DNA from 4 places in the Streptomyces sp. NPDC051310 genome. Region 3 is predicted to be linked to each of the others. Evidence: riboswitches for the same ligand, from Rfam matches in the RefSeq annotation. Region 3 holds a riboswitch; each other region holds the start of a gene.
The links. Region 3 has a riboswitch for cyclic di-AMP ahead of ACIA79_RS21820 (M23 family metallopeptidase). Riboswitches for the same ligand answer to the same signal wherever they lie in the genome.

Region 1 (7,408 bases), on a different contig from region 3:
GAGTGGCTGGGGACGCCCGAACGCACCGAGACGTCCACGTCGTAATGGCGGACGAGCCGCCCCGCGCGGGCCGCCGGCGGACGCGGCTGTACGCCCTGACCGACGGCCGTACGGCAGCTCCGCACACCGCCCTGACCATGGACACCACGATCACGGCGGCCGTCGCCGCGGACGCGCGGGGCGGCCTGCCCTCGGAGTGGCAGGCCGTCCTGGCCATGTGTCCGCCGCCCGGCGGGCTGGCGGTCGCGGAGATCGCGGCCCGGATGCGTATGCGCCTGACTCCGACGACGCTCCTCCTCGGCGAGCTCGCGGACCGCGGGCTGATCCACCACCGGCCGCCGCTGGAGGAGTCCGAGACCACCGATGCCCGTCTGCTCATGAGAATCAGGGACAACCTTGCCCGTATCTGACCCCCGGTCCCCGTCCCGGGAAGCGCCGTCCGCGGAAGCGGCCCCCGTCAAGATCCTCGTCGCCGGGGGCTTCGGCGTCGGGAAGACGACACTGGTCGAGACGATCTCGGAGATCGAGCCGCTGCGCACGGAGGAGCGGCTGACGGCCGCGGGCGTCGGCGTCGACGACCTCGACGGCATCGAGTCCAAGGCCGTGACCACGGTGGCGATGGACTTCGGCCGGATCACCCTCACCGACGCCGGTGTGGTCCTCTACCTGTTCGGTACGCCCGGCCAGGAGCGCTTCTGGTTCATGTGGGACGACCTGCTGAACGGCGCGCTCGGAGCGGTCGTGCTCGTGGACACGCGGCGCCTGGACCGCAGCTTCCCGGCCGTCGACTTCTTCGAGAGCCGGGGACTGCCCTTCGTCGTGGGCGCCAACTGCTTCCACGGCGAACAGCCCTACACCGTCGAGGAGATCAGGGCGGCTCTGCGGCTGGGCGACCCGGACACGCCGGTCCTGCTGCTGGACGCCCGGTCACGGGGCGACGTCCGGGACGCGCTGCTGTCGCTGCTCGACCTGCTCATCGCGAAGGCCTCGGCACCTGCCTGACCGGTGCGCCGCTGATCATGCGGTGCAGCAGGTCGGAGGCGGCACGGCCGAACGCCGGGTCGTTGATGTGCGTGTCGATCTCGACGACGTCGACGGCGCTGCCGCGCAGCCCGTCGCGCAGGGCCCCGAACAGCGCTTCGTCCGCGGCCGGGTCGTGGTACGGCCCGCCCGGCTCCCCCAGCGTGGACAGTCCGCGCAGGGGCAGGCACACGGCGGCCGGGCCGGTGGCGGTCCGCAGCTTCGCCGCCACGCGGCGGCCGAGTTCCGCGCACTCCCGCGGCGTCGTGCGCACCACCGTGATGGACGGGTTGTGCACGCGCATGTCCCGGTCGCGCATCCGCGCGGGAACGGTGTCGGCCGGGCCGAACTTCACCATGTCCAGCGCGCCCGGGGCGACCACCTGGGGGATGCCGCGGCGCCCGGCGGCCTGGAGCCGGTCCGGGCCCGCGGTGAGGATGCCGCCGCAGAGGTCGTCGGCGAGCTCGCTGAGCGTGAGGTCGAGGACGCCCGCGAAAAGTCCCTGCCCGGACAGCGTTTCGAGGGTGCGCCCGCCCGCGCCGCTGGCGTGGAACACGAGCACTTCGTAGCCGAGTCCGGTCAGCCGTTCGCGGGCGGCGTCGACGCCGGGGGTCGTCACGCCCGCCATGCTCGCGGCGACGAGGGGGCGGCCGCCGTTTGCACCGGGGCCGGTGGGCAGCGGGGCCCGGCCGGCCGCGGCGAAGCCCTTCGCCATACCCGCGACGGCGTCGGCGGCGTTGGCGAGGATCGGCGCGGAGACGCTGTTGACGCCCGCGATGTCGACCACGCTGTACATCATGGTGATATCCGCGGAGCCGACGTACGGCGAGACGTCGCCCGCGGCCATGGAGGACACCATCACCTTGGGCACGCCGAGCGGCAGCGCGCGCATGGCGCGGGTCGCGATGGACGTGCCGCCGCTGCCGCCGAGGGCGAGCACACCGTGCAGCCGGCCCTCCCCGTGGAGGCGCAGCACGGTCTCGGCGGCGCCCCGGGCCATCGCGGTGACGGCCGCGCCGCGGTCGCCCTGGGCCCGTAACCGCTCCAGGTCGGCGCCGGCCGCCCGCGCCACGTCGGCCCGGGGCACGTCGGCGGGTATGCGGGGGGATCCGGCCACGCCGGTGTCGACGACCACGACGTCCACGTCGTGGCGCAGCAACCGCTCGCGCAGCCATCCGTACTCCAGCCCTTTGGTGTCCAGGGTGCCCACCAGTACGACGATCGCCATGGAGGCAACTGTCCGGGACATGCGGCGGAGCGGCAAGGTGCGTGCGCGGGGAAGATCGCGGTGCGTTCCCCGCCCGGGTCCGCCGCGGCCGGGGCGGGCGGAGCTCCTCGCGGGTGACCGGCCGACCGCTTCCCGTCACCTCGCCGGATCGGGCACCTTTCGCCTGAATGTCCCGATTACGGATGAGTCAGCCATCTTGCTTGGTTTCCCCCGCATGCCAACATAATTGCCCCTTATACACCGGCCGTGATATGACTCACCTCCGAACCCGGCCTCCTGGAGTCCTCCCCCCTCCATTTCCGCTGTTCGGAAAGAAAGTTGAGTTTCCGGGAGGACGCGAACGATGGCGTTCCCGTAACCGGCCGTGCGTAATTCAGGACTTGTTCGGCCGCGTTGCTCTCGCTTACCGTCACGGTCAATCCGGTCGGACCGCCGAATCCTGCCGCCGCCCGGAATCCGCACCCATCCACTGACGTACGGCAGGAGCGGGGGACCCAGGTAAGCCGCCGGCCCGGAAATACGGGACGGCTCGGGGTGAAGTCGCGCGCTGCGCGGCCGGGCATCTCCAGCCCGAACCCGACAGCTCACCTCGCAGGCGACGGAGAGGAATGTCCCATGCCCGCAAAGGGTAAGCACCGCCGCCCCGGCAACCATCCGATCACCCGGCGTCTCGTCGCCGCGGGCACGGGCGGCGCCGCCCTCGCCCTGCCGCTGTTCGGCGCCACCGCGGCCGAGGCCGCGCCGAACACGGCTCCCTCCGCCGTCGTGGAAAAGGCCGTGACCTCGCCCGTCACCTATTCCGTGATCGCCGGTGACACGCTTTCCAAGATCGCCCGGACACACGAGGTGACCGGGGGCTGGAAAAAGCTGTACGAGGACAACCGCAAGGCCGTCGGTGACAATCCGTCCCTCATTCACCCGGGCCTCAAGCTGACGATCGGCGCCAAGCCGAAGCCGAAGAACGAGGCGAAGGCCGCAGTGAAGACCGCGGTGAAGACCACGGCGAAGGCGAAGGCTGTTTCCACCGCCCCGGCGGAGCGGGCCGACCGCTCCACGCGCACCAGCCTCGCCCCGAAGCCCGTGGCGTACGCGGACAATCTCGACGGCTGGATCAAGGAAGCCCTGGCCATCATGGCCGAGCGCGGAATTCCCGGCACGTACGAGGGAATTCACCGCAACATCATGCGTGAGTCCTCGGGCAACCCGCTGGCCATCAACAACTGGGACTCCAACGCCGCGGCCGGAACTCCGTCCAAGGGCCTCCTCCAGGTCATCGACCCCACGTTCCGCGCCTACCACGTGCCCGGGACGTCCACCGACCCGTACGACCCGGTCGCCAACATCACCGCCGCCTGCAACTACGCCGCCGCCAGGTACGGCTCCATCGACAACGTGAACGGCCCCTACTGACGGGCGCCGTCACTCCCGTCGGGGGCCGGTCCGGGGAACTCACCCCGGACCGGCCCCTTTTGGCGCGTGCGGCGGCCACGCCGACCGGTCCGCGTGCCGCCGTGGACGGCGACGGCCATGAGCGGTGCTGCTCCGGCTCCGTGCAGGCTCCGGCGGGGCGCCCTCCCGCGTCCCGGGGTCAGCCGGCCACGAGTTCGGGGTGGTGACGGCGCGCCACCTCGGGGTGGGCCCGCACCCAGCCCTTGAGTTCGTTGCGGCCGTACTCGGCGTGCAGCGGGTTGTCGAGGTCCTGCGCGACGCCCGGCGCGTGCTCCAGGTAGGCGCCGGGCACGGTCCTGATCACCGCGTCGAGCCGCGGGTTGTAGAAGAACGGCACCGAGAACCGCTCCACCGCACCGGGTGGGCTGACGACCCGGTGGTCCGTCGCGGACAGGTAGCCCTCGGTGGCTATCTCCAGCAGCTCGCCGAGGTTGACGACGAAGGCGCCCGGCAGGGGCGGTACGGCGATGTAGCCGTCTCCCGACCGGACTTGGAGACCGCCCACCTCGTCCTGCAGCAGCAGGGTCAGGAACCCGTAGTCCTTGTGCGCGCCGACGCCCTGGCCGGCGCCCGAGGGGGCCGATCCGGGGTAGCGGATCAGCTTGGTGTGCAGGTGCGGACGGTCGGCGAAGTCCTTGTCGAAGAAGTCCCCGGGCGCACCCAGGGAGGCGAGCAGCTCCCGCAGCAGCCGGTGGGCCACCGCGGCCAGCCGGTCCTGCCAGGCGAGCACGACGGAGCGCAGCTCGGGCAGCGCGGCGGGCCACTGGTTGGGGCCCTCCAGCCACAGGTACGGCGGGTCGCCGGGGCCGATGGGGGGCGCCGGCCGCTCCGCACCCACGTCGAGCTGGTCGCGCCAGTCCGACCGGCCGCCGGTGAGTTCGTGGCCCACGCGGGTGTAGCCGCGGAAGTGGGGCGAGCGCAGGTTGGCGATCGCCAGCCGGTCGGCCTCGGGCAGGGCGAAGAACGCCCTCGTCACGGCCAGGACGCGCTCGGTCTCGGCCGGGCTCACGCCGTGTCCGGTGAGGTGGAAGAACCCGACGTCGCGTGCCGCCTCGTGCAGATCGCGACGGAATGCCGCCCGGGTGAGCGGATCGTCGGCCCGGGACAGATCGATGACGGGGAGGCTGGTGGGCAAGGCAGCGGGCATGGACGGCATGGTGGCCTTCCGTTTCTGGTCTGACGAGGGCCCTGCTCCCTGGGATGGCGGGATCGCGGCGTGCGGAAAGCGGTCGACAGGGGTGAGCCGTGCGTCGTCGGGCGTCCGCGGCAGGGCCGGGTGGAGAGGTGACGGGGTGATCAGGCCTGGGGCGGACAGCCCATGGTCGTGACGCGCGCGTAGTCCACGTGCCGGCGCATCACGAGAAGAGTCACGCGGCGATCATACGACGAATGCCCGGCGCGGACGATGTCCCGCTCGTCACATCACGCCAGCCGGGGCGCCGCCGCCCGGGCCCGCGCCCTCGGCCGGCCGCGGCCGGGAAGTGGCGCATGCCCGCCGATCCGTGCGCCGCACCGAACGCACGACGTATCGCATGCGCGACGCACCGAACGCGCCACGTGTCGCATGCACGACGTGTCGGACGCGGATCGCCGGGTAACAGGTGCGGCACGCGAGACGGAACAGGCACCTGCGGGTGCGGAAAAGGAGAACCGGCGTGCTGATGGCCCACCCCGCGGTCCTGAAGAACCTGGTCGAGCAGTACGAGACGCTGAAGCTGCTGCAGGCCGACGAGGCCGCCAGCCCCGAGGTGCGCCAGCGCATCGACGACATCGCCTACACGCTGTGCGTCTCGACCGGCACGCGCGATGTGGACGCGGCCCTCATCGCGGCCCGCTACCGGCTGCCGGGTGCGCGCCCCGAGGACGACTCCCTGCTGACCAGCGGCTGACCCCGGCTCCCGTCCGGCCGGGCAGCCACCGGGCCCCGGTGGCCCGCGCCGGGGCGACCGGCCCCGCCGGACACGGCGCAGCGGAGGCCGGGCGGCCCCTGCGACCGGTCAGCGGTCAGCGCTCAGGGCTCAGCGGTCGAGAGCTCCGGAGGCCGGGACGGTGGCTCCGCCTCCCGCGCGGACGGCCGCCACCACGGCCTCGTGCAGGACCCGGCTCTCCTCCTCCGTCGTGCACGCCACGGGGCTGCCGGTCATGGCGAACCAGTCGGAGGCCCCGCTGTGCTGCACGGCCACCCGGGCCTCGCCGTCGACCCACGTCGTGTGCACGTCGAGTTCACCGGTGAGCACACCGGCCGTCTCGGTGTGCACACCACCGCGGCCCGCGAAGACCCGGACTGTCGTCCACGATGCCCACATCACGTACCCATGCTCACCCCGCGGGGCCGCTCGCGCGACCCGCGGGCGAGCACGGGATCGGGGCACCCGGGACGCTGCCACGGACCGTTCCCCGCCGTGCGCGGGAGGTCGCGGCGGCCGGCCGCCGCCGGGAGGCCGCGGTCGCTCAGGAGCCGAAGCCGGCTATGCCGAACCCCTCCTTGGCCCGCGCCTGCCGCATCCAGTCCACGCAGGACTCGACGGCCTCCAGCACCTCCGGGTCGAGGGCTTCGCGCTGCTCGGGCGTGCTCGCCTCCCACTGCGCCAGGCCCTGCGCGCACTGCTCCGCGCTCCACTCGCCGTAACCGGGCAGGTCGCGGTGGGGCAGCGGAGCCGGCACGGACCCGTACATGAAGTCGGTGACGGCGACCGCCGTGATCCCCAGGGCGCTCAGCCCCGCGTCCACCTCCTCCAGCCAGGAGCCGCGGAACGGTGAGAAGTGGTTGTTGAACAGGAACCGCCCGTGGAACTCGCAGATCATCCGGTACGCGTAGCCGTACTGGAACGCGAACTCGGGGGCCGCGTCGAACGGTCCGCCGTCGATCACCGCGCGCAGCGCGTCGTACCGGGTGGGGGCGCCGCGCTCGATCTGGTCGGCGAAGTAGTCGTCGTCGTGGGCGAGCCGCTGCTTGAAGCGGCCGCCGATCATCCGTCGCAGCTTCGCGTCGCCGGAGCCGACGGCGCCGCGCACGACGGCCAGGTCGACCAGGTAGGGGCTCAGGGAATAACTCATGATCGCAAGAGTAGAAGGCGCCACCGACAACGCCCCCATGGCCCGCGCCGGTTCACCGCGCGGTGCGGTCCCGCAGCGCCGCCCGCAGGGCCGGCGCCGGCCCCTCGGGCCCGGACTCCGCCGCGGCGCGGAGCCGGCCCCGGGCGGGAAGTGCGTCCCGACGGCTCAGCGGACGGCGACCAGGACGTGGCCGGTGCCGAACTGCCAGACCGTTCCGGCGTCCCGGAAGCCGGCCTCCCGCAGCAGGGCGAGGTGACCGGAGAGGGACAGGTCGTTGCCTTCGCAGCGCGGGTGGCGGCGGTCGTCGTGGGCGGCGAAGAGGGCGGCCAGCTCGGGGTCGGCCGCGACGCCGGACCACCAGGTGTCCCAATCGTCGTGCGCGCGGGCCAGGCGCCGCTCGGTGCGGCGGCGCCCGATGTGCAGGGCGATCCCGGCGACCCCGGCGGAGTCGGGGCGGATGTGGTCGCCGTTCACGAGGACCCCGCCGGGGCGCAGCCGGGCCGCCAGGTCCCGGTAGACCCGGCGCAGGGTGCGTTCGCCGAGGTAGTGGAGGGCCGTCGAGGAGACGGCCGCGTCGAGCGGGCGGGCCGTGCCGAGGGCGTCGAGCCAGCCCGGCGCGCCGATGAGGGCCTCCACGTAGTGGACGGCGGGACC
Region 2 (7,408 bases), on a different contig from region 3:
CTTGACCTCGATCACCAGCCGCAGGCCGTGCGCGCGGTCGGTCAGGTCCTTGACGTCGGCGATGCCCTGGAGCTTCTTCGCCGCGACCAGGTCCTTGATCTTGGCGATGACCTTCTCCGGGCCGACCGTGAAGGGCAGTTCGGTGACGACCAGGCCCTTGCGCCGGGGGGTCACGTTCTCCACGGCCACGGTGGCGCGGATCTTGAAGGTGCCGCGGCCCGTCTCGTATGCGTCCTTGATCCCGGACAGCCCCACGATCCGGCCGCCGGTCGGCAGGTCGGGCCCCGGCACGTACCGCATCAGGGTCTCCAGGTCCGCGCCCGGGTGCCTGATCAGGTGCCGGGCCGCGGCGATGACCTCGCCCAGGTTGTGCGGCGGCATGTTGGTCGCCATGCCGACCGCGATCCCGGACGCGCCGTTGACCAGAAGGTTGGGGAAGGCGGCGGGCAGCGCGACCGGCTCGCGCTCCTGCCCGTCGTAGTTCGGCGTGAAGTCGACGGTGTCCTCGTCGATCGACTCCGTCATCAGGGAGGTGGCGTCCGCCATCCGGCACTCGGTGTACCGCATGGCGGCCGGCGGGTCGTCGTTGCCGAGGGAGCCGAAGTTGCCGTGGCCGTCCACCAGCGGCAGCCGCATGGAGAAGGGCTGCGCCATACGCACCAGCGCGTCGTAGATCGAGGCGTCGCCGTGCGGGTGCAGCTTGCCCATCACCTCGCCGACGACCCGGGCGCACTTGACGAAGCCGCGTTCGGGCCGCAGGCCCATCTCGTTCATCTGGTACACGATGCGGCGGTGCACCGGCTTCATGCCGTCGCGGGCGTCGGGCAGGGCCCGGGAGTAGATCACCGAGTACGCGTACTCGAGGAAGGAGCCCTGCATTTCGTCGACGACGTCGATGTCGAGGATCCGCTCCTCGAAGTCGTCGGGCTGCGCGGTCTTCGTGCTGCGGCGGGCCATCGCGGCTGCGCTCCTTCACCAGGCAAGGGCTGATCTGACGCCGACCATTGTGGACCGTCCCACCGACAACGCCGACCGCGACCCGGAAGAGGGATGATCCGGCGGTACGGGAACTTCGCCAGGTGTCGGTCCGCTTGCATACAGTGGCAGCACTTTCCACCAGCGATCGAAGGGACGTACATGCCCATGGGTCACACGGCCACAGCCCAGGCCGGCTCCGGCGGCCTGACAGCGACCGAGCACCGCCTGGCCAACGGCCTGCGCGTGGTGCTCTCCGAGGACCACCTGACCCCGGTCGCCGCGGTGTGCCTCTGGTACGACGTCGGCTCCCGCCACGAGGTCGAGGGCCGCACCGGCCTGGCCCACCTCTTCGAGCACCTGATGTTCCAGGGCTCGGCCCAGGTGAAGGGCAACGGCCACTTCGAGCTGGTCCAGGGCGCCGGCGGCTCGCTCAACGGCACCACGAGCTTCGAGCGGACCAACTACTTCGAGACCATGCCCGCCCACCAGCTGGAGCTGGCCCTGTGGCTCGAGGCCGACCGGATGGGCTCCCTGCTCGCGGCGCTCGACGACGAGTCCATGGAGAACCAGCGGGACGTCGTCAAGAACGAGCGCCGCCAGCGGTACGACAACGTCCCGTACGGCACGGCCTTCGAGCGGCTGACCGCCCTCGCCTACCCCGAGGGCCACCCCTACCACCACACGCCGATCGGCTCCATGGCCGACCTCGACGCCGCCACCCTCGAGGACGCGCGGAACTTCTTCCGTACGTACTACGCGCCCAACAACGCCGTGCTGTCGGTCGTCGGCGACATCGACCCGGCGCAGACGCTCGCCTGGATCGAGAAGTACTTCGGCTCCATCCCTGCCCACGACGGCAAGCAGCCGCCGCGCGACGGGACCCTGCCCGACACCATCGGGGAGCAGCTGCGCCACGTCGTCGAGGAGGAGGTCCCGGCCCGCGCGCTGATGGCCGCCTACCGCCTGCCGCACGACGGCACGCGCGAGTGCGACGCCGCCGACCTGGCCCTGACCGTCCTCGGCGGCGGCGAGTCCTCCCGGCTGCACAACCGCCTGGTGCGCCGCGACCGTACGGCCGTGTCGGCCGGCTTCGGCCTGCTGCGGCTGGCCGGGGCGCCCTCGCTCGGCTGGCTGGACGTGAAGACCTCCGCCGGCGTGGACGTGCCCGACATCGAGGCCGCCGTCGACGACGAGCTGGCCCGGTTCGCCGCCGAGGGCCCCACCGCCGAGGAGATGGAGCGGGCCCAGGCCCAGCTGGAGCGGGAGTGGCTCGACCGGCTCGGCACGGTCGCGGGCCGCGCGGACGAACTGTGCCGCTACGCCGTCCTGTTCGGGGACCCGCAGCTCGCCCTCACCGCCGTCCAGCGGGTCCTGGACGTCACCGCAGAGGAGGTGCAGGCGGTCGCCAAGGCCCGGCTGCGCCCGGACAACCGGGCCGTACTGGTCTACGAGCCCGTCACCGCAGACCGCAGCGAGCAGGAAGAGGGAGCCGACCAGTGAGCGACGCCGCTGTGTCCCTGACGTCCATGGAGTTCCACCCCCGACCCCAGGCGGGCACGCCCAAGCCCTGGGCCTTCCCGGCCCCCGAGCGCGGCACCCTCGACAACGGCCTGACGGTGCTGCGCTGCCACCGTCCCGGCCAGCAGGTCGTGGCCGTCGACATCTCCCTCGCCGCTCCGCTGGAGGCCGAGCCGGAGGGCCTCGACGGAGTCGCCACGATCATGTCGCGGGCCCTGTCCGAGGGCACCGACAAGTACTCGGCGGAGGAGTTCGCCGCCGAGCTGGAGCGCTGCGGCGCCACGCTCGACGCGCACGCCGACCACCCCGGCGTCCGGGTCTCCCTGGAGGTGCCGGTCTCCCGGCTGGCCAAGGCCCTCGGACTGGTCGCCGAGGCGCTGCGCGCCCCCGCCTTCGCCGACAGCGAGGTCGAGCGCCTGGTGCGCAACCGGCTCGACGAGATCCCGCACGAGGTCGCCAACCCGGCCCGCCGCGCCGCCATGCAGCTCTCCAAGGAGCTCTTCCCGGCCACCTCGCGCATGTCCCGCCCCCGCCAGGGCACCGAGGAGACGGTGGCGCGGATCGACGCCGCGGCCGTACGGGCCTTCTACGAGGCGCACGTCCGGCCCGCCACGGCCACCGCGGTCGTCGTGGGCGACCTGACGGGCGTCGACCTCGACGCCGTGCTCGCCGACACCCTGGGCGCCTGGACGGGCGACACCGCCGCGCCCCGCCCCGTCCCGCCGGTCACCGCCGACGACACGGGCCGCGTCGTCATCGTCGACCGGCCCGGGGCCGTGCAGACGCAGCTGCTGATCGGCCGCATCGGCCCCGACCGGCACGACCGCGTGTGGCCCGCGCAGGTCCTCGGCACGTACTGCCTGGGCGGCACCCTCACCTCCCGGCTCGACCGCGTCCTGCGCGAGGAGAAGGGCTACACCTACGGCGTGCGGGCCTTCGGCCAGGTACTGCGTTCCGGCCCCGAGGGCAACGGCGCCGCGATGCTGGCCATCAGCGGATCCGTCGACACGCCCACCACGGGCCCGGCGCTGGGCGACCTGTGGCAGGTGCTGCGCACCCTCGCCGCCGAGGGTCTGACCGACGCCGAGCGCGAGACGGCCGTGCAGAACCTGGTGGGCGTCGCCCCGCTGAAGTACGAGACGGCGGCCTCCGTCGCGGGCACCCTCGCCGACCAGGTCGAGCAGCACCTCCCGGACGACTTCCAGGCGCAGTTGTACGCCCGTCTGGCCGAGACCGGGACCGTGGAGGCCACCGCCGCCGTCGTCAGCGCCTTCCCGGTGGACCGTCTCGTCACCGTGCTCGTCGGCGACGCCGCGCAGATCAAGGAGCCCGTCGAGGCGCTCGGCATCGGCGAAGTGTCCGTCGTCTCCGGCTGATTGACAGCCGGTCGGCGACCGCCGCCCGCCCGGTGCGCGGAACCCCGGTATCCGATCGGATGCCGGGGTTCCCCTGTCTCCCCGCTGTATGTCCGTTTTATTGGGGAGGTTACGTGTCTGCCCTGTGGCGTGCGCTACAAAAAAGCGTGTTCGTTTGGTGATTGAAAGATCGGCCGCTTAGCGTCTGATGCGCTGTCCGCCCGCTGTACCCGCCGCACCCGCGGCACCGGACAGCCATCGCCGAATCCCCACCGGGCGCGAGCCCGGGGAGCCGGGGACCCACGCAGTCCCTGGGGTGAATCGGACGCCTTCGCATCCGTGCGGAGGGGCCCGTAGGAGACCTTCCTGCTCCGAACCCGTCAGCTAACCCGGTAGGCGAGAAGGAAGGAAAGGACCAGCCACTTCATGGCGTTCACCCGTGCCACCGGGAAGCACCGTGCCCCGAGCCGTCTGAGCCGCAAGAGCGCCCACGCCGCCGGCGTCGCGGCCCTCGCCACCACCGGCGTGATCGGAACCCTCGCTTCCCCGGCGCTCGCCGCCGACACGGACACCCGCGCTCTCGAGGACACCGGCCTCAACCAGGCGGTCATCACCGACACGATCGCCGACCGCGTCGACGCCCAGGCCGAGGCCCAGGAGCGGGAGGCCGAGGAGGCCGCCGCCCTCGCCCAGGCCCAGGCCCAGGCGGAGGCCGAGGCCAAGCGCAAGGCGGAAGCCCGCGCCAAGGCGGCCCGTGACGCCGAGGAGCGCGCCGCCCGCGAGGCCGAGCGCAAGCGGCTCAACTCCTTCACGCTCCCGGTCGCCGGCTCGTACGTCAGCACCTCCTACGGGGCGGGCGGCGCCATGTGGTCCTCCGGCAGTCACACCGGCATCGACTTCCACGCCGCCTACGGCAGCGAGGTCGTCTCCGTGGGCCTGGGCACCGTCGTCGAGGCCGGCTGGGGCGGCGCGTACGGCAACAACGTCGTGATCCGGATGGAGGACGGCACGTACACCCAGTACGGCCACCTCTCCTCCGTCAGTGTCTCCGTGGGCCAGCGCGTCATGCCGGGCCAGCAGATAGGCATCTCCGGCTCGACCGGCAACTCCTCCGGCCCGCACCTCCACTTCGAGGCCCGCACGAGCGCCGACTACGGCTCCGACATCGACCCGGTCGCGTACCTGCGCTCCCACGGCGTCAACGTCTGACCCCGACGCCCGGGACCCCCGCCCGGGCGTCCGCCGGCCCCGGCTCGCTCCCCGCGAGCAGGGGCCTTTCGGCGTGCACGGGCCGCTCGGCGCGGCGCCGTCCGCGTCGCCTCCTGCGCGGTGCCGGCGGATCCCGGCGGATCCCGGCAGGTCTCCGGCCGACCGATGCCTGCCGATCAGAGGTGATCACCGTTGGTCCCGGCCGATCCCGGCCGATCCTGGCCAAAAGATATCCATGAATTCCGGACGGCCATCGGAAACGCAGGCCTGCTGCAATAGAGTCACTGAACACTCGTCAAAATCGTCGGCGCTCATCGTTCCGCGCGGATCCAGTCGGAGGTTCGGTATGCGCATTCCCGCGCACTCGGTATGCACGGCTATCCGCGACGACATCGTCTCCGGGGTCTTCGAGCGCGGCAGCCGGCTCACCGAGGAGCAGCTGGCACGCCGCTACGGCGTCTCCCGCGTCCCCGTCCGCGAGGCCCTGCGCACCCTGGAGTCGGAGGGCTTCGTCACCACGCGCCGCCATGTCGGGGCGTGCGTCGCCGAGCCGACCGAGCAGGAGGCGGCCGACCTGCTGGAGATCCGTGCCCTGCTGGAGCCGCTCGGCGCGGCACGCGCCGCCCAGCGGCGCACCGAGGCACACCTCAAGGTGCTGCGGGGCCTGGTCAGGCTCGGTCAGGAGCGCGCGCGCCGGGGGCGGGGCGAGGACCTGCGCTCGCTCGGCGGCTGGTTCCACGAGACCCTCGCCCAGGCCTCCGGCAGCCCCGGACTGACCGCCCTGCTGACCCAGCTGCGGCACAAGATCGCCTGGATGTACGCGGTTGAGGAGTCCGCGCGGCCGGTGGAGGAGTGGGCCGAGCACGGCGCGATCGTCGACGCCGTGGCGCGCGGCGACGCGGACCGGGCCAGGGCGCTCACCGCGCTGCACGCGGAGCGGTCCCGCGAGGCGCACCGGCTGCGTGTGAGGACTTCGCAACATCACGTAAACACGGCGAGCGCCCGCAATTAACAGCGGGGCCGTATACAAAGAAGAGCATTTCCCGCGGGCGTGGATTTTCCTGTCCAGCCCTGTCATTCACGTCCGCACAACGAAAACGGCGGAGCCGTACCGGCCCGGAATCGAATTCCATGGCGATGCGGCTCCGCCGCTCGGCGTCCGGAAACCGGGACCATACCCGGAACCGGGAACGGATCCCGGTACCGGGAACCGGTCTCGGTAACCGGGAACGGTCCCGGAAGGCCGGTCCCGGAAGGGTCCGGCCCGGAGGCCCGGAAAGGTCAGACGGTCTCGGGGAGCTCTTCGAGACCTTCGGCGACGAGCTTCGCCAGACGGTCCAGGGCGGTGTCCGCGCCCTCCGCGTCCGAAGCGAGCACGATCTCCTCGCCGCCCTGCGCGCCCAGGCCGAGCACCGCGAGCATCGAGGCGGCGTTCACCGGGTTGCCGCCGGCCTTGGCGATCGTGACGGGAACGCCGGAGGCCGTGGCGGCACGGACGAAGATGGAGGCGGGGCGGGCGTGCAGGCCCTCGGCCCAGCCGACGTTGACGCGGCGCTCAGCCATGGTGTTGCCCTTCGAGTTCAGGGGGTTGTCTAGACCACTCTCTCATGTTGTCCGGGGTGTGCGCGAACCTGATCGACGGGCCCTGTCCACAGCACCTCCGCGACCGGTGTGCCTCACCGTACGCTGGGCCCCATGCGGACCCCGTCGGATCAGCCGGACCATGCGTACCCCGACCACTGGGAGGCCGACGTCGTGCTGCGCGACGGCGGCACCGCCCGCATCAGGCCGATCACTCCCGATGACGCGGAACGCCTGGTCAGCTTCTACGAGCAGGTCTCCGACGAGTCGAAGTACTACCGGTTTTTCGCACCCTACCCCCGCCTCTCCGCCAAGGACGTGCACCGCTTCACCCACCACGACTACGTGGACCGGGTGGGCCTGGCGGCCACCGTCGGCGACGACTTCATCGCCACCGTCCGCTACGACCGGATCGACGACCGGGGGCACCCCGCGAGCGCACCCGCCGACGAGGCCGAGGTCGCCTTCCTCGTCCAGGACGCCCACCAGGGGCGCGGCGTCGCCTCCGCGCTCCTGGAGCACATCGCGGCCGTCGCGCGCGAGCGGGACATCCGGCGCTTCGCGGCCGAGGTGCTGCCCGCCAACTCCAAGATGATCAAGGTCTTCACCGACGCCGGGTACACCCAGAAGCGCAGCTTCGAGGACGGCGCCGTACGCCTCCACCTCGACCTGGAGCCCACCGACCGCTCCCTGGCCGTGCAGCGCGCCCGCGAGCAGCGCGCCGAGGCCCGGTCCGTGCAGCGGCTCCTCGCCCCCGGCTCGGTCGC
Region 3 (7,408 bases):
CACGAGGCGCCGCGCACCGTCCACGTCCTGAACGCCCCGTCCCCGGCGGCGACCGCCTCCCTGCCGATCGGCCGCGAGGTGGCCCGGCGGGCGCTGGCGCACCTGGAGTAGAGCGGCCGGGCGGGACACCGCCGCGGCGGTCCTGACGGCCGCCCGCCGCGCGGGCCTGGAACCTGCCGCCGCGGCTCTCGAACCCGCCGCCGTGCGGTCCTCGAACCCGCCGCTGCGCGGGCTTGGCCCTGCCGGTGCGCGGGCCTGGCACCGCCCCCGGAGCGCTCGGCTCCGCCCCCGGAGCAGTTTTCGGCTCCGCCGTCGGGCCTGCCGCCGCGCGGGCCGGGGGCCGTAGAATCGGGGCATTGTGTCTGAGATCCGAGAAACCGCCGCGTCCCACCGGCCCAAGGGTGCGCCCCGCTTCCCCGAGGGCCCCGCGCCCGACCCCGCCGGGTCGCACTTCGAGCGGCGGATCCGCAGCTTCCAGCCCCGGCGCAGCCGCGTCACCCCCGGGCAGGCCGACGCCCTGCGGCGGCTGTGGGGCAGCTGGGGGCTGGACATCGACGGGCAGCGCGTCCTCGACACGGACGAGATGTTCGGCGGGCTTCCGGTCGTGCTGGAGATCGGCTTCGGGATGGGCGAGGCCACCGCGCAGATGGCCGCCGACGACCCGGGGACCGGCATCCTCGCGGTCGACGTGCACACGCCGGGCCAGGGCAACCTCCTGGCGCTCGCGGACAAAACCGGCCTGACGAACGTACGGGTGGCCAACGGTGACGCGATCATCCTGCTGCGCGAGATGCTGGCGCCCGACGCCCTCGACGGCGTCCGCGTCTACTTCCCGGACCCCTGGCCCAAGAAGCGGCACCACAAGCGGCGGCTGATCCAGCCCGAGTTCCTGACCCTGGTCGCGTCCCGCATGAAGCCCGGGGCGGTCCTGCACTGCGCGACCGACTGGGAGCCGTACGCCGAGCAGATGCTGGACGTGCTGAGCGCCCACCCCGACTTCGAGAACACCCAGCCCGACGGCGGATACGCGCCACGGCCCGCGTTCCGGCCGCTGACCCGGTTCGAGGGCCAGGGCCTGGACAAGGGGCACGTGGTGCACGACCTGCTGTTCCGGCGCCTGTCCCGAGCGTGACCATCCCGTCGCGTGCTGTCAGTGGTCCTCGTTAGTGTCATGGTGTGACCCACTCGTTCCCGCGCCCCGCACCGCAGCCGCCCGTCCCGGCGTACCGCAGCGACCCGGCGTTCGATGCCGTGCCGGAGCGCGCCCGGCACCGCTACCGGCCCCGGCGGCTGTGGCGCAGCCGGGTGGTGCGGCTGGGCACGGTGTCCACCCTGCTCGCGCTGTGCGGGCTGGTGATCCTCGCACTGGTGCGGGAGCAGACCGGCACCGAGGGGTTCCTCGTGGGCCTCGGGCTCGCCATGCTGCCCGTGCCGCTGCTGCTGGGGGCGTTCCGCTGGCTGGACCGGGTGGACCCGGGCCCATGGCGGAACCTGATCTTCGCCTTCTCCTGGGGCGCCTGCGCCGCCGCGCTCGTCGCGATCATCGCGAACACCTTCGCGCACCGGTGGATAGCCACCGCCACCGCCGACCCCTCGGCGGCGGACACGCTCGGGGCGACCGTCATAGCCCCGGTCGTGGAGGAGAGCGCCAAGGCGGCGGGCGTGCTGCTGCTCTTCCTCTTCCGCCGGCGGGACTTCGGCGGGATCGTCGACGGGGTGGTCGTCGCCGGCTTCACCGCGACCGGCTTCGCCTTCACCGAGAACATCCTGTACCTGGGCAACGCCTTCGGTGAGGACCAGGAGATCGGGACGTCGGGCTTCGCGTCCGTCACCGCGGCGACCTTCTTCGTACGGATCGTGATGTCGCCCTTCGCGCATCCGCTGTTCACCGTCCTGACGGGGATCGGGTGCGGCATCGCGGCGCTCACCGCGCGCCGCAAGCGTGTCCGCCGCGCCGTGCTGCCGCTGCTCGGGCTGGTGCTGGCGATGGGCGTGCACGCGCTGTGGAACGGCTCGGCGGCCCTGGGCCCGTGGGGGTTCTACGCGGTGTACGGGGCGTTCATGGTGCCCGCGTTCGGGCTGCTGACCTGGCTGGCGATCTGGACGCGCCAGCGGGAGCTGCGCACCATATCCGGCGAGCTGCCCGCGTACGCGGCGGCGGGCTGGATCTCGCCCGCCGAGCCGCTCGCGCTGTCCTCGATGCGGGCGCGCGGCCTGGCCCGGTCGTACGCGGCACGCTCCTTCGGCTCGCCGGCGGCCCGCGCGGTGGGCGAGTACGAGTCGTTCGCGACGTCGCTGGCGTTCCTGCGGCACCGGGCCCGCCGGGGGGCGGCCGACCCGGACTTCGCGGCCCGTGAGCAGGAACTGCTGTACCACCTGTGGCAGCGCAAGGAGGTGGCCGGCCCGGCCCTCACGTACGCGGCGCGGGCGACGGGCCGGGTGTGGACACCGCCTCCGCACCGGGACTACGCGGGCTACAACCCGTACCGGTCGTAGCCGGTCCCGGTCCCGGTCCCTAAAGGCTGCCGGCGGGCTCCTCCGTGGCGGAGGCGTCGGTGAGCGCGGCCAGCTCCTCCTGCGTCAGCTCCACGCCGGCGACCGCGAGCAGCGGGGGCAGCTGCTCGGCGGTGCGCGCGGAGGCGAGCGGCGCGGCGACGGTCGGCCGTGCGAGCAGCCACGCCAGGGCCACCGTCGCGACCTCGACGCCGCGCCCCTCGGCGACGGCGTCCAGGGCGGCGAGCACCGCACGGCCGCGTGCGGTCTCCAGGTGCTTGCCCGCGCCCGCGGCCCGGGCGCTGTCGACGTCCGCGCCCGGACGGTACTTGCCGGTGAGGAACCCGGAGGCGAGCGCCCAGTAGGGCACGGCGGACAGACCCGCCCGCTCGGCGGTGTCCCTCAGCGGTCCCTCGTAGGTGTCGCGGGAGACGAGGCTGTAGTGCGGCTGGAGCGCGACGTACGAGGCGAGGCCCTCGCGGGCGGAGAAGTCCAGGGCCTCCTGGAGCCGCTCGGCGGAGATGTTGGACGCGGCGATGGCACGGACCTTGCCGTCCCTGACGAGCTGGTCCAGCGCGGGGACGAACTCCTCGACCGGCACGCTCGGGTCGTCGTAGTGCGTGTAGTAGAGGTCGATGTAGTCGGTGCGCAGCCGGCGCAGGGACTCCTCGGCCGCCGCCTTGATGTTCGACGCGGCGAGACCCTTGTACCGAGGGTGGGAGCCGACCTTGGTGGCGATGAGGACGTCGGACCGGTTCGCGCGGGCGGCCAGCCAGTCGCCGATGACCGTTTCGGACTCGCCGCCCTGGTGGCCCGGGGCCCAGGACGAGTACGTGTCGGCGGTGTCGATGAAGTTGCCGCCGGCGGCCGTGTAGGCGTCGAGGACGGCGAAGGACTGCGCGGCGTCCGCGGTCCAGCCGAAGACGTTACCTCCGAGCCCGAGGGGGAAGACGTGGAGGTCGGAGGTGCCCAGCGTGCGGAGTGAGGTCATGCGTGGCTCAACGCCCCTCGAGGAGGCGGCTATTCCGGCCGTCGCACGCCCGGACGCGGGCAGTCTGCCGCAGCGGCACAGGGGCAGCCGGCAGCCCTGGCGTCGGGGGGTGCACCGCCAGGACTGCCGGGGTCTTCGCGGACGGCCGGCTCCACGGAGCCTCGGCCTCCCGATGCCCGCGCGGACGGCGCCTCTGCGGACGGCGCCCGCGGGGAAGGTGTCCGCGGGCAGGGTGTCCGCGCGGAAGCTCCCCGGCCGGACAGCGCCCGGCCGGGCCGTTCCCGCGCCACGAGCTCCCTGGCAGCTGGGCCCCGCGCAACGAGCTGCCGCGCCGACGCGGTCGGCATCAGACGGTCAGGCCCTTGCCGCGCAGCCATGCCAGCGGGTCGATGCCTTCGCCGCTCGCGGTGTGCACTTCCAGGTGCAGGTGCGGACCGGTCACGTTGCCGGTGGCGCCGACACGGCCGATCGTCTCGCCGGTGGCGACCTTCTGGCCGGCGCCGACCGTCATGGAGGAGAGGTGGCAGTACCAGACCTCGGTGCCGTCCTCGAGCTCCAGGACGATCCGGTAGCCGTACGAACCGGACCAGCCGGCCGACTTGACGGTGCCGCCGTGCACGGCCTTGGCCGGCGTACCCGTCGGGGCCGCGAGGTCGAGCCCGGTGTGGTAGCCGGAGGACCACATCGAGCCGGCCTGGCCGTAGGTCGAGGTGATCGTGTACGAGGAGGTCGGCAGCGCGTAGCTCGCGGCGAGCTTCGCCAGCCGCTCGGCCTCCGCCTTGGCGGCGGCTTCGGCCTCGGCCTTCGCCTGCGCTTCGGCGGCTTCCTTCTCCGCGGCGGTCTGCTGGGCCTTGGCCGCGGTGGCGGCCTGCTCGGCGGCTGCCTTCTCGGCCGCGGCCTTCGCCGCGGCGTCGGCGGACGCCTGCTGCTGCTCGGCCTGCTGGAGGATGCGGGCGCGCAGCGCCTCGCCGGCGTTCGCTCCGCTGTCGGCCTGGTCACCGGTGCCGTCGCCGGCGGTGAGGGAGGCGGCGGTGAGCGGCGCCGCGTTCACGGGAGCGTCGCCCGGGGTGTCGCCGTCGTCGGACATCAGGGTGCCGATACCGGGCATGGACTCGGCGTCCGGCAGGCTGTCGGCGATCGCGCCCGGCAGGTCGGGCAGGGATATCGAGACCGGGGGCTTGTCCTGCGCGGTGGCCATGCCGCCCGCGCCGACCGCCGCGATCACGCCCACGCCGAGGACGGTGGAGCTGCGGGCCAGCCCGCCGCGCTGCTTGACGACCCGGTGGCGGCCCCGGACCGGACGGACGGTGTCCTCGGTCGGGTTCCACTCCTCCCACGGACCGTCCGCGGGAGCACCGGAACCGAACGAAGCGGCGGCGTAGGGAGCCGAGGGGGCCGAGGGAGCCGACGGCGCTTCGGGGGCAGGCCTGTTGGACGCCACGGGGGCGCACTCCTTTCCTTCCTTCTCGCCTACCGGGTTAGCTGACGGGTTCGGAGCAGGAAGGTCTCCTACGGGCCGGCGATGCGGCCCGATTCACCCCAAGTGGTGGTTCCCCGGTTCCCATGCGGAATTCGGCGCGCGCGCACGGTGCCGTCGCTCTTGCGTCGGCTGGGACGACCGCGCTGCGTTATCGAACGTTAATAGACGCGGGGCCGCGTTTCCAAGCTGTTCCTACTGATCATTAACTTCCACCGGCCGGACGTACCGCCCCACAGGCGGGCAGATGCGGCAACTTGACGGCCCCTCAGGCCCCGCGCGCCTCATCACACTTTCCGACTCCACGTCAAATGCTTTGCGGAGCGGTATGCACCGGTCACGCTCGGTGCTCGGCGGCGTGCGCCGACGGCCTGTTCACGGCCAGCAGGGCCAGGTCGTCGGTGGCCCCGCCGCCGGTGTGCCGCCGTACGTCCTCGACGAGCGCGTCCAGCAGCTCCTCCGGCCCCTCGAAGTCCCGCCCCGCCAGCCCCACGGCCGGGTCGTAGAAGGCACCGGTGGCGTCCCTCGCCTCCGACAGCCCGTCCGTGTAGAAGAGGAGCGTCGCTCCGGGCGGGTACGGCACCTGCTCCGCGCGGTCGGGCCAGGCCCCCAGGTCGGCCATGCCCAGCGGCAGCGCCGGCTCGGCCGGCTCCAGCGGCTCCAGGCTCCCGCCGGCGTACAGCAGCAGCGGGTCCGGGTGGCCGCGGTTGACCATGCGCACCACCCCCTCGCCGCGCGGCACCTCGGCCAGGACGGCGGTGGTGAACCCCTCGAAGGCGTCCAGCCCGTCCCGCCGCGTGCCCTCCCGGGCGAGCGCCCGCTCCAGCCGCTGCGTCACGCCCTCCAGGGAGCTCTCCTGCTCTGCCGCCTCCCGGAAGGCCCCCAGCACGACCGCCACCGCCTCGACCGCGCCCATGCCCTTCCCCCGTACGTCCCCGACCACCAGCCGCACCCCGTAGGGCGTGTCCTGCACGGCGAACAGGTCGCCGCCGATGAACGCGTCCGCCTGCGCCGCCTCGTACCGCGCCGCCACGCGCAGTCCGCCGATCCGCTCGGCCGGCGTGGGCAGCACCGCCCGCTGCGCGGTCTCGGCGATGCCGCGGGCGGAGGCGAGCCGCTCACCGCTGCGCCGGACGACCCGGTTGATGAGCAGCGCGAGCCCCGAGACCGTGATCAGGGTGACGGTCTCGGTGATCGCCGGGGCCTCGTGCAGCACGCCGCTGTGGAGCCGCGGCCCGACGACGGCCAGGACGGCGGCGAGCCCCGCCACCAGGGTCGTACGCGCGGTGAAGAAGGGCGCGGCGACGAGCGGGGCGGCGGCGAACAGCGGCACGGCGGTGAACGCGGGCGGCGTGGCCAGGTCGTACCCGATCCCGCCGACGATCATGAGGGCGGGGACCGCCCGGAGGAAGCGGCGCACCCGTGCCCGCCGGGGGTTGCGCACCCAGGTGGAGTCCGCGGTCGCGCCCCTCGTGCCGGTACCCCCGGTGCCGCCGTTGTCGCCCACGGCTACGGACGGTAGGCGGGGCCCGCGCACGCCGTCCGGAGCCGCGCCGCACCGCCGTACGCCATCGGCCGACCGGGCGAGCGCACTCGGCCCGGGAACGACGAAGACCCGGTGCGCAAGGCACCGGGTCTTCGTCGATCAGTAGCGGGGACAGGATTTGAACCTGCGACCTCTGGGTTATGAGCCCAGCGAGCTACCGAGCTGCTCCACCCCGCGTCGGTGAACACCACCTTACGCCATCGGAGCGGAGATCATCACCACGGACCGCCGGGCGCTACGCGGCGCCCGGGATCTTGGCCGTGCTGAGGGCGATCCGGTTCCAGGTGTTGATCGTGAGGATGAGGGCCAGGAGCCGCGCCAGCTCCTCCTGCGCGAAGTGGGCCGCAGCGCGCGCGTAGACGTCGTCCGGCACCCCGGACGACGCGACCAGCGTGACGGCCTCGGTCAGCGCGAGGGCCGCCCGCTCGCGCTCGGTGAAGAAGTGCGCGGCGTCCTCCCAGACGGCGACCATGTGCAGCCGCTCCTCGCTCTCACCGGCCTTGCGGGCGTCGCGGGTGTGCATGTGCAGGCAGTACGCACAGCCGTTGAGCTGCGAGGACCGGATCTGGACGAGCTCCACCAGGGTGGGGTCGAGGCCCTCGCGGGCGGCGGTGTCGAATCCGATCAGGGCCTTGAAGGCCTTCGGGGCGGCCTGGGCGAAGTCGAGCCGGGAAACCGTGTCCGTGTTCGTCATGCCGTCGAATCTAAGGACCGGAAAGACCGGCTGTAGGGTGCACTTCCATGCCGGAATCATGGGTCAATTCCGCCGAGCGCACCGGGTCCGACCTGCATCTGGAGCTGCCGGCGGGCGGTAGCCGCCGGGCCGCGGTGAGCGCCGCGCTGCGCGACGCCGTCCGCAGCGGCAGGCTCACCCCCGGCACGCGCCTGCCGCCGTACCGCT
Region 4 (7,408 bases), on a different contig from region 3:
GGCTCGACTCCCTCTCCCACGGCCTTCACGCTCAACGCCAGCGTCTGTGCCTGACCCGACCGGCCGGGCCCGGACGGGCACCCCGTCCGGGTCCGGCCGACGCCCCGCCACCACAGGCCCCGCTCACGAGGAGATGTCCATGCGCCGACCCCTCGCCGGACCGGCGGCCGTGGCGGCCACCCTCGTCGGACCAACCGCAACGGCACCACCCGCGACGGCCGTCGGCCCCGCCGAGTCGGGCACCTTCAGCGGACGCTGAACAGGCTCGACGATCCAGCTGCAACCGGGTAAGCCGATGAAGGAGCCCCGCCGGCGAACCGGTGAAGCTCCTTCGGGGTGCGGGATCAGGCCTCCATGTTGCGTGTTCGGACGGCAACCGGGGACGATCCGCTCCGGTCGGCAAGGACACGAACCGTTGGGCATCCACAGCAGGCTCCCGCCGGGGCGGGCCGTCCAGAGCACCTACCGCACGGGCACGCTCCTCACTCGAGGGCGAACCAGCAGGGCCACACCCCTGGCCCGCTCGTCCTCGCTCCCCGTCACCGATCACCCGCAAGGTCGAGATCATGCCTGGGTGCCCCGGCAGGACCCTCGACCGGCTGGGGCCGGCGCCACGGGTGAGCGATCGGATGGGACACCCCGCGCCACCAGGCGTCAGAGGGCAGCTTCCCGCCTGGCTCGAACGGCTGGCCGGGACGAGGGAACGCCACCGCCTGCCCGGCCTCCTCGGCCTCGTACCTCGTCCACTCCCCTGGCTCGGCCCAGGCGTGCGGAGCCAGGTTGAAGGTGCCCCAGTGGATCGGCAGCATCACCCCGGCGGGGCTGCCGCCCTGGAGGTCGAGGTGGGCCCGCATGCCCTCGGCCGGGGTCATGTGGATGTCCGGCCAGTACGCGCTGTACGCCCCGATCTGGATCATGGTGGCGTCGAACGGGCCGTGCTCGGCGCCGATGTCCCGGAAGCCCTCGAAGTACCCGGTGTCGCCGCTGTGGTAGATGCGGTGCTCCGGTCCGGCCACCGCCCAGGACGCCCACAGCGTGTGCTGCCCGTTGCGCAGGCCGCGCCCGCAGAAGTGGCGGGCCGGCGTCGCGGTGAGCCGTATGCCGCCGACCTCCGTGGACTCGTGCCAGTCGAGCTCGCGCAGGCGGGAGGCGGGGACGCCCCAGTGCTCCAGGTGGGCGCCGACCCCGAGCGGCACCGCGAAGAGGGTGTCGGTGGAGGCCAGGGCCCGGACGGTCGGCAGGTCGAGGTGGTCGTAGTGGTCGTGGGAGATCACGACCACGTCCACCGGACCGAGCGCGGCGATCGGCAGCGGCACCGGGTGCAGCCGCTTGGGCCCGGCGAAGGGGAAGGGTGAGCACCGCTCGCCCCACACCGGGTCGAAGAGCACCCGGCGCCCGTCGATCTCGGCGAGCACGCTGGAGTGTCCGGTCCAGGTGAGCCGCAGCCCGGACGCGGGCGGACGGGCCAGGTCCGCGACCGTGGTGGGGTGGACGGGGATGGTCCCGGCGGGGGTGCGACGCCGGCGCGCCTCCCGCTCGAAGTAGGTCCGGGCGAACTCGACGGCCGAGCCGGAGGGTGTGTGCCGCGCGCTCACGGGGTTCTGGAACACCCCGTCCGCGAAGTGCGGCGAGCGGCGGATGCGCTCCATTCGCGCCCCCGTCGGGTCCGCGCCGAAGGCGGCGGGCCGCGGCGAGCGCAGCCGGGAGCGGAGCGGATGCGTGGAGTCAGCGCCGGTCACAGCACCTCCAGGGACTCGGGTCCTCCCATTATGGGCGGGGGGTCCGACAGCGCCGGAGCCGGGCCCCGCCGGGCGCGAAGCCCCGCCGAGCGTGAAGAGCCGCCGCCCGCGACGCCGTGCCGCGCCGGGAGCCCCGCCGCCCGCGAGTCGTGCCGCCCGCGACATCGTGCCGGGCAAGGCGTCGTGCCGGGCAAGGCGTCGTGCCGAACCGGGAGCTCCGGGCGGGGTCGGGGCGCCGGGCCGGGGCGACGGCGCCGCCCGAGCCGCGGGAGGGCCGTACGCGACACCCGGCGCACCGCGAGCATCCGGTCACGGCCGGCGCCGCAGCCGCACCCGCCGCCGCGGGTCAGAGCGGCAGCAGGTCCGGCCGCTTCGCCGAGATGTGGTCCCCGGAGGACTCGCCGCGCAGTCGGCGCCCGATCCACGGGACCAGGTACTCACGGGCCCAGTTGATGTCGTCGCGGCGCACCTCGAGCGTGCCCCGGGGCGGCAGGGGCGGCCACGGCTGGTCCGGGTCCGCGGGCACTGCCAGGCCCAGCACCTGGCCGGCCCGGAGGGCGACGCGGGTGTGGCCCTCGGCGGAGAGGTGCAGGCGGTCGGCGTCCCAAGCCCGCTTGTCCTGCACGGTCCTGAGGGACCACAGGTCCAGCACGGGGCAGCCGTACCGGTCGGCGACGGCGCGGACGTGACCGTTGTAGGTGGCGATCTTGCCGCGCAGATGCCGCAGCACCGGCACCCCGCGGGTGTCGAAGCCCGTGGTCACCAGAACGGTGCCGACCACCGAGGTGAGGTCGGCGACGGCGCGCTCGAAGCGCTCCGCGACGTCGTCCGGGTCGCTGCCCGGCCGGATGATGTCGTTGCCCCCCGCGCAGAAGGTCACCAGGTCGGGGGCGAGTTCCTTGGCCCGCGGCACCTGCTCCTCGACGATCTGGTCGAGGAGCCGGCCGCGTACGGCGAGGTTCGCGTACCGGAAGTCGTCCGGATCCGGAAGCCGGTCGGCGAGCAGCACCGCGAGGCGGTCGGCCCAGCCGACGTACCTCCCGTCGGGCCCGGGGTCCCCGACGCCCTCGGTGAAGCTGTCACCGATCGCCACGTACGACCCGAATGCGTCACTGTCTCTGAAAATCGAATCGTCTGCCACGGCACCACATCTTTCCTTCCGGGTGTGAGCTACGCGACCGTAAGGAGGGGTTGACGCGGGGTGAGATTCGCCACCGGTCAAGATTGGACCAACTCGGAATACACCGCCGCCCGGCACCGCGGGTGCGGTGCCGGGCGGGGGTCGTGACCGGAGGAATCCGGCGGTGCGTCAGATGGAGACGCCGTGCTGGCGCAGGTACGCGATCGGGTCGATGTCCGAGCCGTAGCTGGGGCTGGTCCGGATCTCGAAGTGCAGGTGCGGGCCGGTGGAGTTGCCCGTGGAGCCGGACAGGCCGATCTGCTGGCCGCCGCTCACGCTCTGGCCGGCGGAGACGGAGAGCGAGGAGAGGTGGGCGTACTGCGAGTAGCTGCCGTCGTCGTGCTTGATGACGACCTCGTTGCCGTAGGCGCCGCTCCAGCCGGCCGAGACGACGCTGCCCGGACCGACGGCCTTGACGGTGCTGCCGGAGGACGCCGCGAAGTCGACGCCGGTGTGGTAGCCGGAGGACCACATGGAGCCGGAGGCGCGGTAGGGAGTGGTGATGCCTGCGTCGACCGGCGCGGTGAACCCGGAGCCGGTGGTCTGCGGGGCGGCCGACTCCGGCGCCGAGGCCGGGGCCGGCGCCGGGGCCGGGGCCGGGGCCTCGGCCTTGACGACGGAGCGGGAGGCGCGGGCCTCCCCGCGGTCGGCGTCGGCCTTCGGCTTCGCCGGGGCGGCCTTGGCCGGGGCGCCCTTCGCCGGCGTGCCCTTGGCGCCGAGGGTGAGCTTCATGCCCGGGAGGATCAGCGACGGGTCGTCACCGATGACCTCGCGGTTGTCCTTGTAGAGCTTGTGCCAGCCGCCCTTGACGTTCTTGTTGTGGGCGATCTTGGCGAGGTAGTCGCCGGCGACCACGGTGTACGTGCGCGGCGCGGCCTTGGCGGTCTGCGCGGCGGCGACGACCTGCTGCGGAGCGGTTGCCGGCGCGGCGCTGCTCTCCGCGGCGTGCGCACCGGTGGCGCCGAGCAGCGGGATGGCGATGGCGGCGCCACCGGTTCCGGCAGCGACGAAACCACGCGTGATCGGGCTGGACTTGGGACGGCGGTGCTTACCCTTCGCGGGCATGGCGAATTCCTCTCCGGCGCCTGCGAGGTGAGCTGTCGGGTTCGGGCTGGAGATGCCCGGCCGCGTGGTCGACGCGACTTCACCCCGAGCCGGTCCCGTCCATCCGGGATCGGCGTACTACCTGGTTCCCCCGCTCCTGCCACGCGTGGGTGGGTGCGAATTCCGGGCCGGTGGCAGGATTCGGCGGTCCGGCCGGATTGCCGTGACCGTAGGACAGCAGGGCCGGGCCGAACAAGCCGCTGTTTTCCGCGGGCCATTCATTTCCCTGGCGCCGGGCGGAATTGCCGGTCACGTTCCGTGGATTACGGATCATGAATTTCCGCTTCCCGCAAGGAATTTGGGAACGGCGCGCGGCCACGGACCGTCACCTTTATGACGCTGCTCACGTGGCGCGGCCCATCTCCCTTGCTATCGGGGCACGTTATCCCGAACAGCTCAATACGGACACAAGCCGCCTTTCATGGATGTGCCACGAGAGGCAAACCATGGTGAATCCGGACAGAACAGCGACACGCTGTCCGATTTACCGGCATTCGTACCCACACGGAGCCGGCACCGGACCGGGGCGAGGCGGGAGCGGCACGGGGCAGAGGCCCGAGGGCGGCACAGGGTAGACACCTGAGGACTGCCCGGGGGCGCCCCGCGGGCGGCCGATACGGAACATGTCACCCAAAAAGCGTGTACGTCATGATCAGGAGCAAACGGGTCATACGCATACATCCCGTCGCGCGCCTCATGGCGTGCGGTCACCCCGCGTGCCGGGGGCCGCCGGACGGATCCGGGGAGCGGACGGGCCCGGTACCGGTCGCCCGGCGGCGGCGCGCGGGTGCCCGCACCGCGGTCGCAGCGTCCGCCGCCCACGGATCATTGCCCGGGGATACCTATGTCGTATCGTCGGATCGCGACATCGTCGGCGGCCGGCGCCGGCGTGAGACGCGGAGGAGCCCCCGTGACGCAGCAGCTGCCGCAGGTCCCGTCGACCGAGCCCGAACTGTCGGGAGTGCGCAACTTCCGCGACGTGGGTGGGCTGCCGACGGTCGACGGCCGCCGCGTCCGGCACGGCAGGCTCTACCGCAGCGGGCACCTGGCGCACGCGACGAGCGAGGACGCGGCGTTCCTGAGCTCGCTCGGGCTGCACACGATCTTCGATTTCCGCAACACCGCCGACCAGAAGCTGGAAGGCGCCGACGTCGCGCTCCCCGGTGTGCGGAACGTGAACATCCCGCTGTCCGACCCGGCCGACGGCGCCGAGTTCTGGCGCATGGTCCGCGACGGCGACATCGACCAGCTGCGCGAGATCCTCGCGGACGGCAAGGCGGCGGCGCGCATGACCGCCTCGTACCGCACGATCATCAAGCACCGCACCGCCGAGCACAGCCGGGTGCTGCACGCCCTCGCGGAGGACAGCGTGCCCGCGCTGCTGCACTGCGCGGCCGGCAAGGACCGGGCCGGGCTGTCGATAGCGGTGGCCCTGCTGGCGGTCGGCGTGGAGCGCGAGGCGATCGAGGAGGACTACCTCAAGTCCAACGAACCGCACCGGCGCTACAAGGTGCACCGCAGCGACACGTCCTCCGCCGGTATGTCGCCCGAGGTGATGGAGCTGCTCAGCCCGCTGTTCGAGGCCCGGCTCGCGTACCTGTCGGCGGCGTTCGCCACGATCGAGGAGACCTGGGGCACGACCGACCGGTACCTCGCCGAGGGCCTCGGCCTGACCGCGGCGACCCGCGAGAAGCTGCGCGAGCGCCTCCTCGACGAGGGCTGACCGGGCCCGGCCCTCAGCCGGCCCCGAGCCCGAAGAGCAGGTACAGGAACGCCGCGAAGAGGTGGCCCGCCACCAGATAGGCGAAGAGCCGGACGACGAGACCTCGGGGGAACTTCCACTCCTGGGACGACATGGCGGCCTTTCTGCACGGGGTCAGCGACGGGGTGCGGAGCCGCCGAGGCACAGGTCGGCGGCGGCGCTCTGCAGGAGGGTGTGGACGAAGAGCAGCTCGGCCCCGCGGCCCGCGGCCGCGGTGATCCGGTGCGGGGTCAGCGAGTCGAAGTGGGCGCTGTCGCCGGGATCGAGGACGTGCACCGCGTCGCCGAGGACGAGCCGCACCCGCCCCTGGAGGACGTACAGCCACTCCTCGCCCGGGTGGACGCGGACGAGGTCGTCGCCCCGGCTCGCGTACGGCACCTGGACGCGCAGGGCCTGCATGGCCCGGCCGGGGCCGCCCGCCTGGTGGTAGGTCCACCCGTCGGCCTCGACGGGCTCGGGGCGCCCGGCACGGACGATCGGGTCACGCTCCGGCGCCGCCTCGCCGAGGAGCTCGGACACGGTCGTACCGTAGATACGGGCGAGCGCGAGGAGCATCGGCAGGGACGGCTGGCGGCGCCCGGTCTCCAGCCGGGACAGATGCGCCGGCGACAGGCCCGCGCGGCGGGCGGCCGCCTCCAGGGTGAGGCCGCGGCGTCGGCGCAGCTCACGCAGCTGCGGCGCCACGTCCGGCAGTGTCTCGGGCACGAGGTCCGGGGACGGTTCCCCGGCGGAGCTGGACATGCCACCATTGCGCCAGGAATTTTCCTCCGGGGCAATTTTCTTGCCTCGGAGGCAAAAGATCAGCGGTTGGCGACGGCCTGCTTCATCAGCGTTCTGCCGAAGTCCCACAGCAGGCCGCCCCCGGCGTGGGCCTCGGCCATGACGTCCTCGAAGCCCTCCACGAACCGGGTGACCTCCCGCTCGCCGATGATCAGCGGCGGGATCAGCTTGATCACTTCGAGCCGGTCGCCGGACACCTGGGTCAGGATGCGGTGCCGCTGGAGCAGCGGGACGACGACCATCTGCGCGAAGAGCCCCTTCCGGGCCGCCTGGAGCATCGTCCAGCGGCTGCGCAGTCCGAGCGAGGACGGGCGGCCGAACTCGATGCCGATCATCAGGCCGCGCCCGCGGACCTCCCGCAGCATCTCGTAGCGGTCCACCAGCGCCGCGAGCCGGGTCTTGAGCTCCTCGCCGGTCCGCCGGGCGTTGGCCACGACCTCCTCGTCCTCCAGCACGGACAGCACGGCCAGCCCGGCCGCCATGGCCTGCGCGTTCGACCCGAAGCTGGTCGAGTGGACGACCACCCGGTCCATCGAGGAGAACACCTTCTTGAAGATCCAGTCCCTGCCGACGGTGGCGCCGACCGGTACGTAGCCGCCGGACAGTGACTTGGCCACGCAGAGCAGGTCGGGCTCGACGCCGTCCTCGTGCTGGTACGCGTAGAAGTCGCCGGTCCGGCCGAGCCCGGTCTGCACCTCGTCGGCGATCAGCAGCGCCTTGTGCCGGCGCAGCAGCTCCTGGGCGGCCCGCAGGAACCCGGGCGGCGTCTCGTGCACGCCCTTGCCCTGGATGGGCTCGACGATGAGGGCGGCCACGTCGCCGCGCTTCAGCTCCCGCTCCAGC

Region 1: another riboswitch for cyclic di-AMP. It lies ahead of ACIA79_RS22590 (transglycosylase SLT domain-containing protein); the one in region 3 lies ahead of ACIA79_RS21820 (M23 family metallopeptidase).
Region 2: another riboswitch for cyclic di-AMP. It lies ahead of ACIA79_RS23725 (M23 family metallopeptidase); the one in region 3 lies ahead of ACIA79_RS21820 (M23 family metallopeptidase).
Region 4: another riboswitch for cyclic di-AMP. It lies ahead of ACIA79_RS14780 (peptidoglycan DD-metalloendopeptidase family protein); the one in region 3 lies ahead of ACIA79_RS21820 (M23 family metallopeptidase).

Annotation. Positions count from the first base shown of each region.
Region 1 is NZ_JBITEO010000016.1:6,395-13,802, forward strand. Features, by position in the region: gene ACIA79_RS22570 (roadblock/LC7 domain-containing protein) at 1-45, shown strand, start outside; gene ACIA79_RS22575 (DUF742 domain-containing protein) at 45-410, shown strand; gene ACIA79_RS22580 (GTP-binding protein) at 397-1,002, shown strand; gene ACIA79_RS22585 (Tm-1-like ATP-binding domain-containing protein) at 974-2,248, opposite strand; cyclic di-AMP (ydaO/yuaA leader) riboswitch at 2,698-2,861, shown strand; gene ACIA79_RS22590 (transglycosylase SLT domain-containing protein) at 2,864-3,658, shown strand; gene ACIA79_RS22595 (isopenicillin N synthase family dioxygenase) at 3,837-4,853, opposite strand; gene ACIA79_RS22600 (DUF5133 domain-containing protein) at 5,353-5,586, shown strand; gene ACIA79_RS22605 (hypothetical protein) at 5,716-6,003, opposite strand; gene ACIA79_RS22610 (hypothetical protein) at 6,149-6,754, opposite strand; gene ACIA79_RS22615 (class I SAM-dependent methyltransferase) at 6,920-7,408, opposite strand, start outside.
Region 2 is NZ_JBITEO010000017.1:113,712-121,119, forward strand. Features, by position in the region: gene ACIA79_RS23710 (DNA topoisomerase (ATP-hydrolyzing) subunit A) at 1-957, opposite strand, end outside; gene ACIA79_RS23715 (M16 family metallopeptidase) at 1,144-2,478, shown strand; gene ACIA79_RS23720 (M16 family metallopeptidase) at 2,505-3,872, shown strand; cyclic di-AMP (ydaO/yuaA leader) riboswitch at 4,101-4,264, shown strand; gene ACIA79_RS23725 (M23 family metallopeptidase) at 4,278-5,060, shown strand; gene ACIA79_RS23730 (GntR family transcriptional regulator) at 5,407-6,072, shown strand; gene ACIA79_RS23735 (HPr family phosphocarrier protein) at 6,342-6,623, opposite strand; gene ACIA79_RS23740 (GNAT family N-acetyltransferase) at 6,756-7,408, shown strand, end outside.
Region 3 is NZ_JBITEO010000015.1:15,368-22,775, forward strand. Features, by position in the region: gene lhgO (L-2-hydroxyglutarate oxidase) at 1-111, shown strand, start outside; gene trmB (tRNA (guanosine(46)-N7)-methyltransferase TrmB) at 359-1,132, shown strand; gene ACIA79_RS21810 (PrsW family intramembrane metalloprotease) at 1,177-2,496, shown strand; gene ACIA79_RS21815 (aldo/keto reductase) at 2,516-3,484, opposite strand; gene ACIA79_RS21820 (M23 family metallopeptidase) at 3,831-4,925, opposite strand; cyclic di-AMP (ydaO/yuaA leader) riboswitch at 4,937-5,072, opposite strand; gene ACIA79_RS21825 (PP2C family protein-serine/threonine phosphatase) at 5,299-6,468, opposite strand; tRNA gene ACIA79_RS21830 (tRNA-Met) at 6,611-6,684, opposite strand; gene ACIA79_RS21835 (carboxymuconolactone decarboxylase family protein) at 6,743-7,201, opposite strand; gene ACIA79_RS21840 (PLP-dependent aminotransferase family protein) at 7,249-7,408, shown strand, end outside.
Region 4 is NZ_JBITEO010000008.1:255,469-262,876, reverse strand. Features, by position in the region: gene ACIA79_RS14795 (glycoside hydrolase family 9 protein) at 1-54, shown strand, start outside; gene ACIA79_RS14790 (MBL fold metallo-hydrolase) at 540-1,739, opposite strand; gene ACIA79_RS14785 (SGNH/GDSL hydrolase family protein) at 2,086-2,880, opposite strand; gene ACIA79_RS14780 (peptidoglycan DD-metalloendopeptidase family protein) at 3,049-3,984, opposite strand; cyclic di-AMP (ydaO/yuaA leader) riboswitch at 3,989-4,146, opposite strand; gene ACIA79_RS14775 (tyrosine-protein phosphatase) at 4,934-5,746, shown strand; gene ACIA79_RS14770 (DUF6126 family protein) at 5,760-5,879, opposite strand; gene ACIA79_RS14765 (helix-turn-helix domain-containing protein) at 5,900-6,526, opposite strand; gene ACIA79_RS14760 (aspartate aminotransferase family protein) at 6,586-7,408, opposite strand, start outside.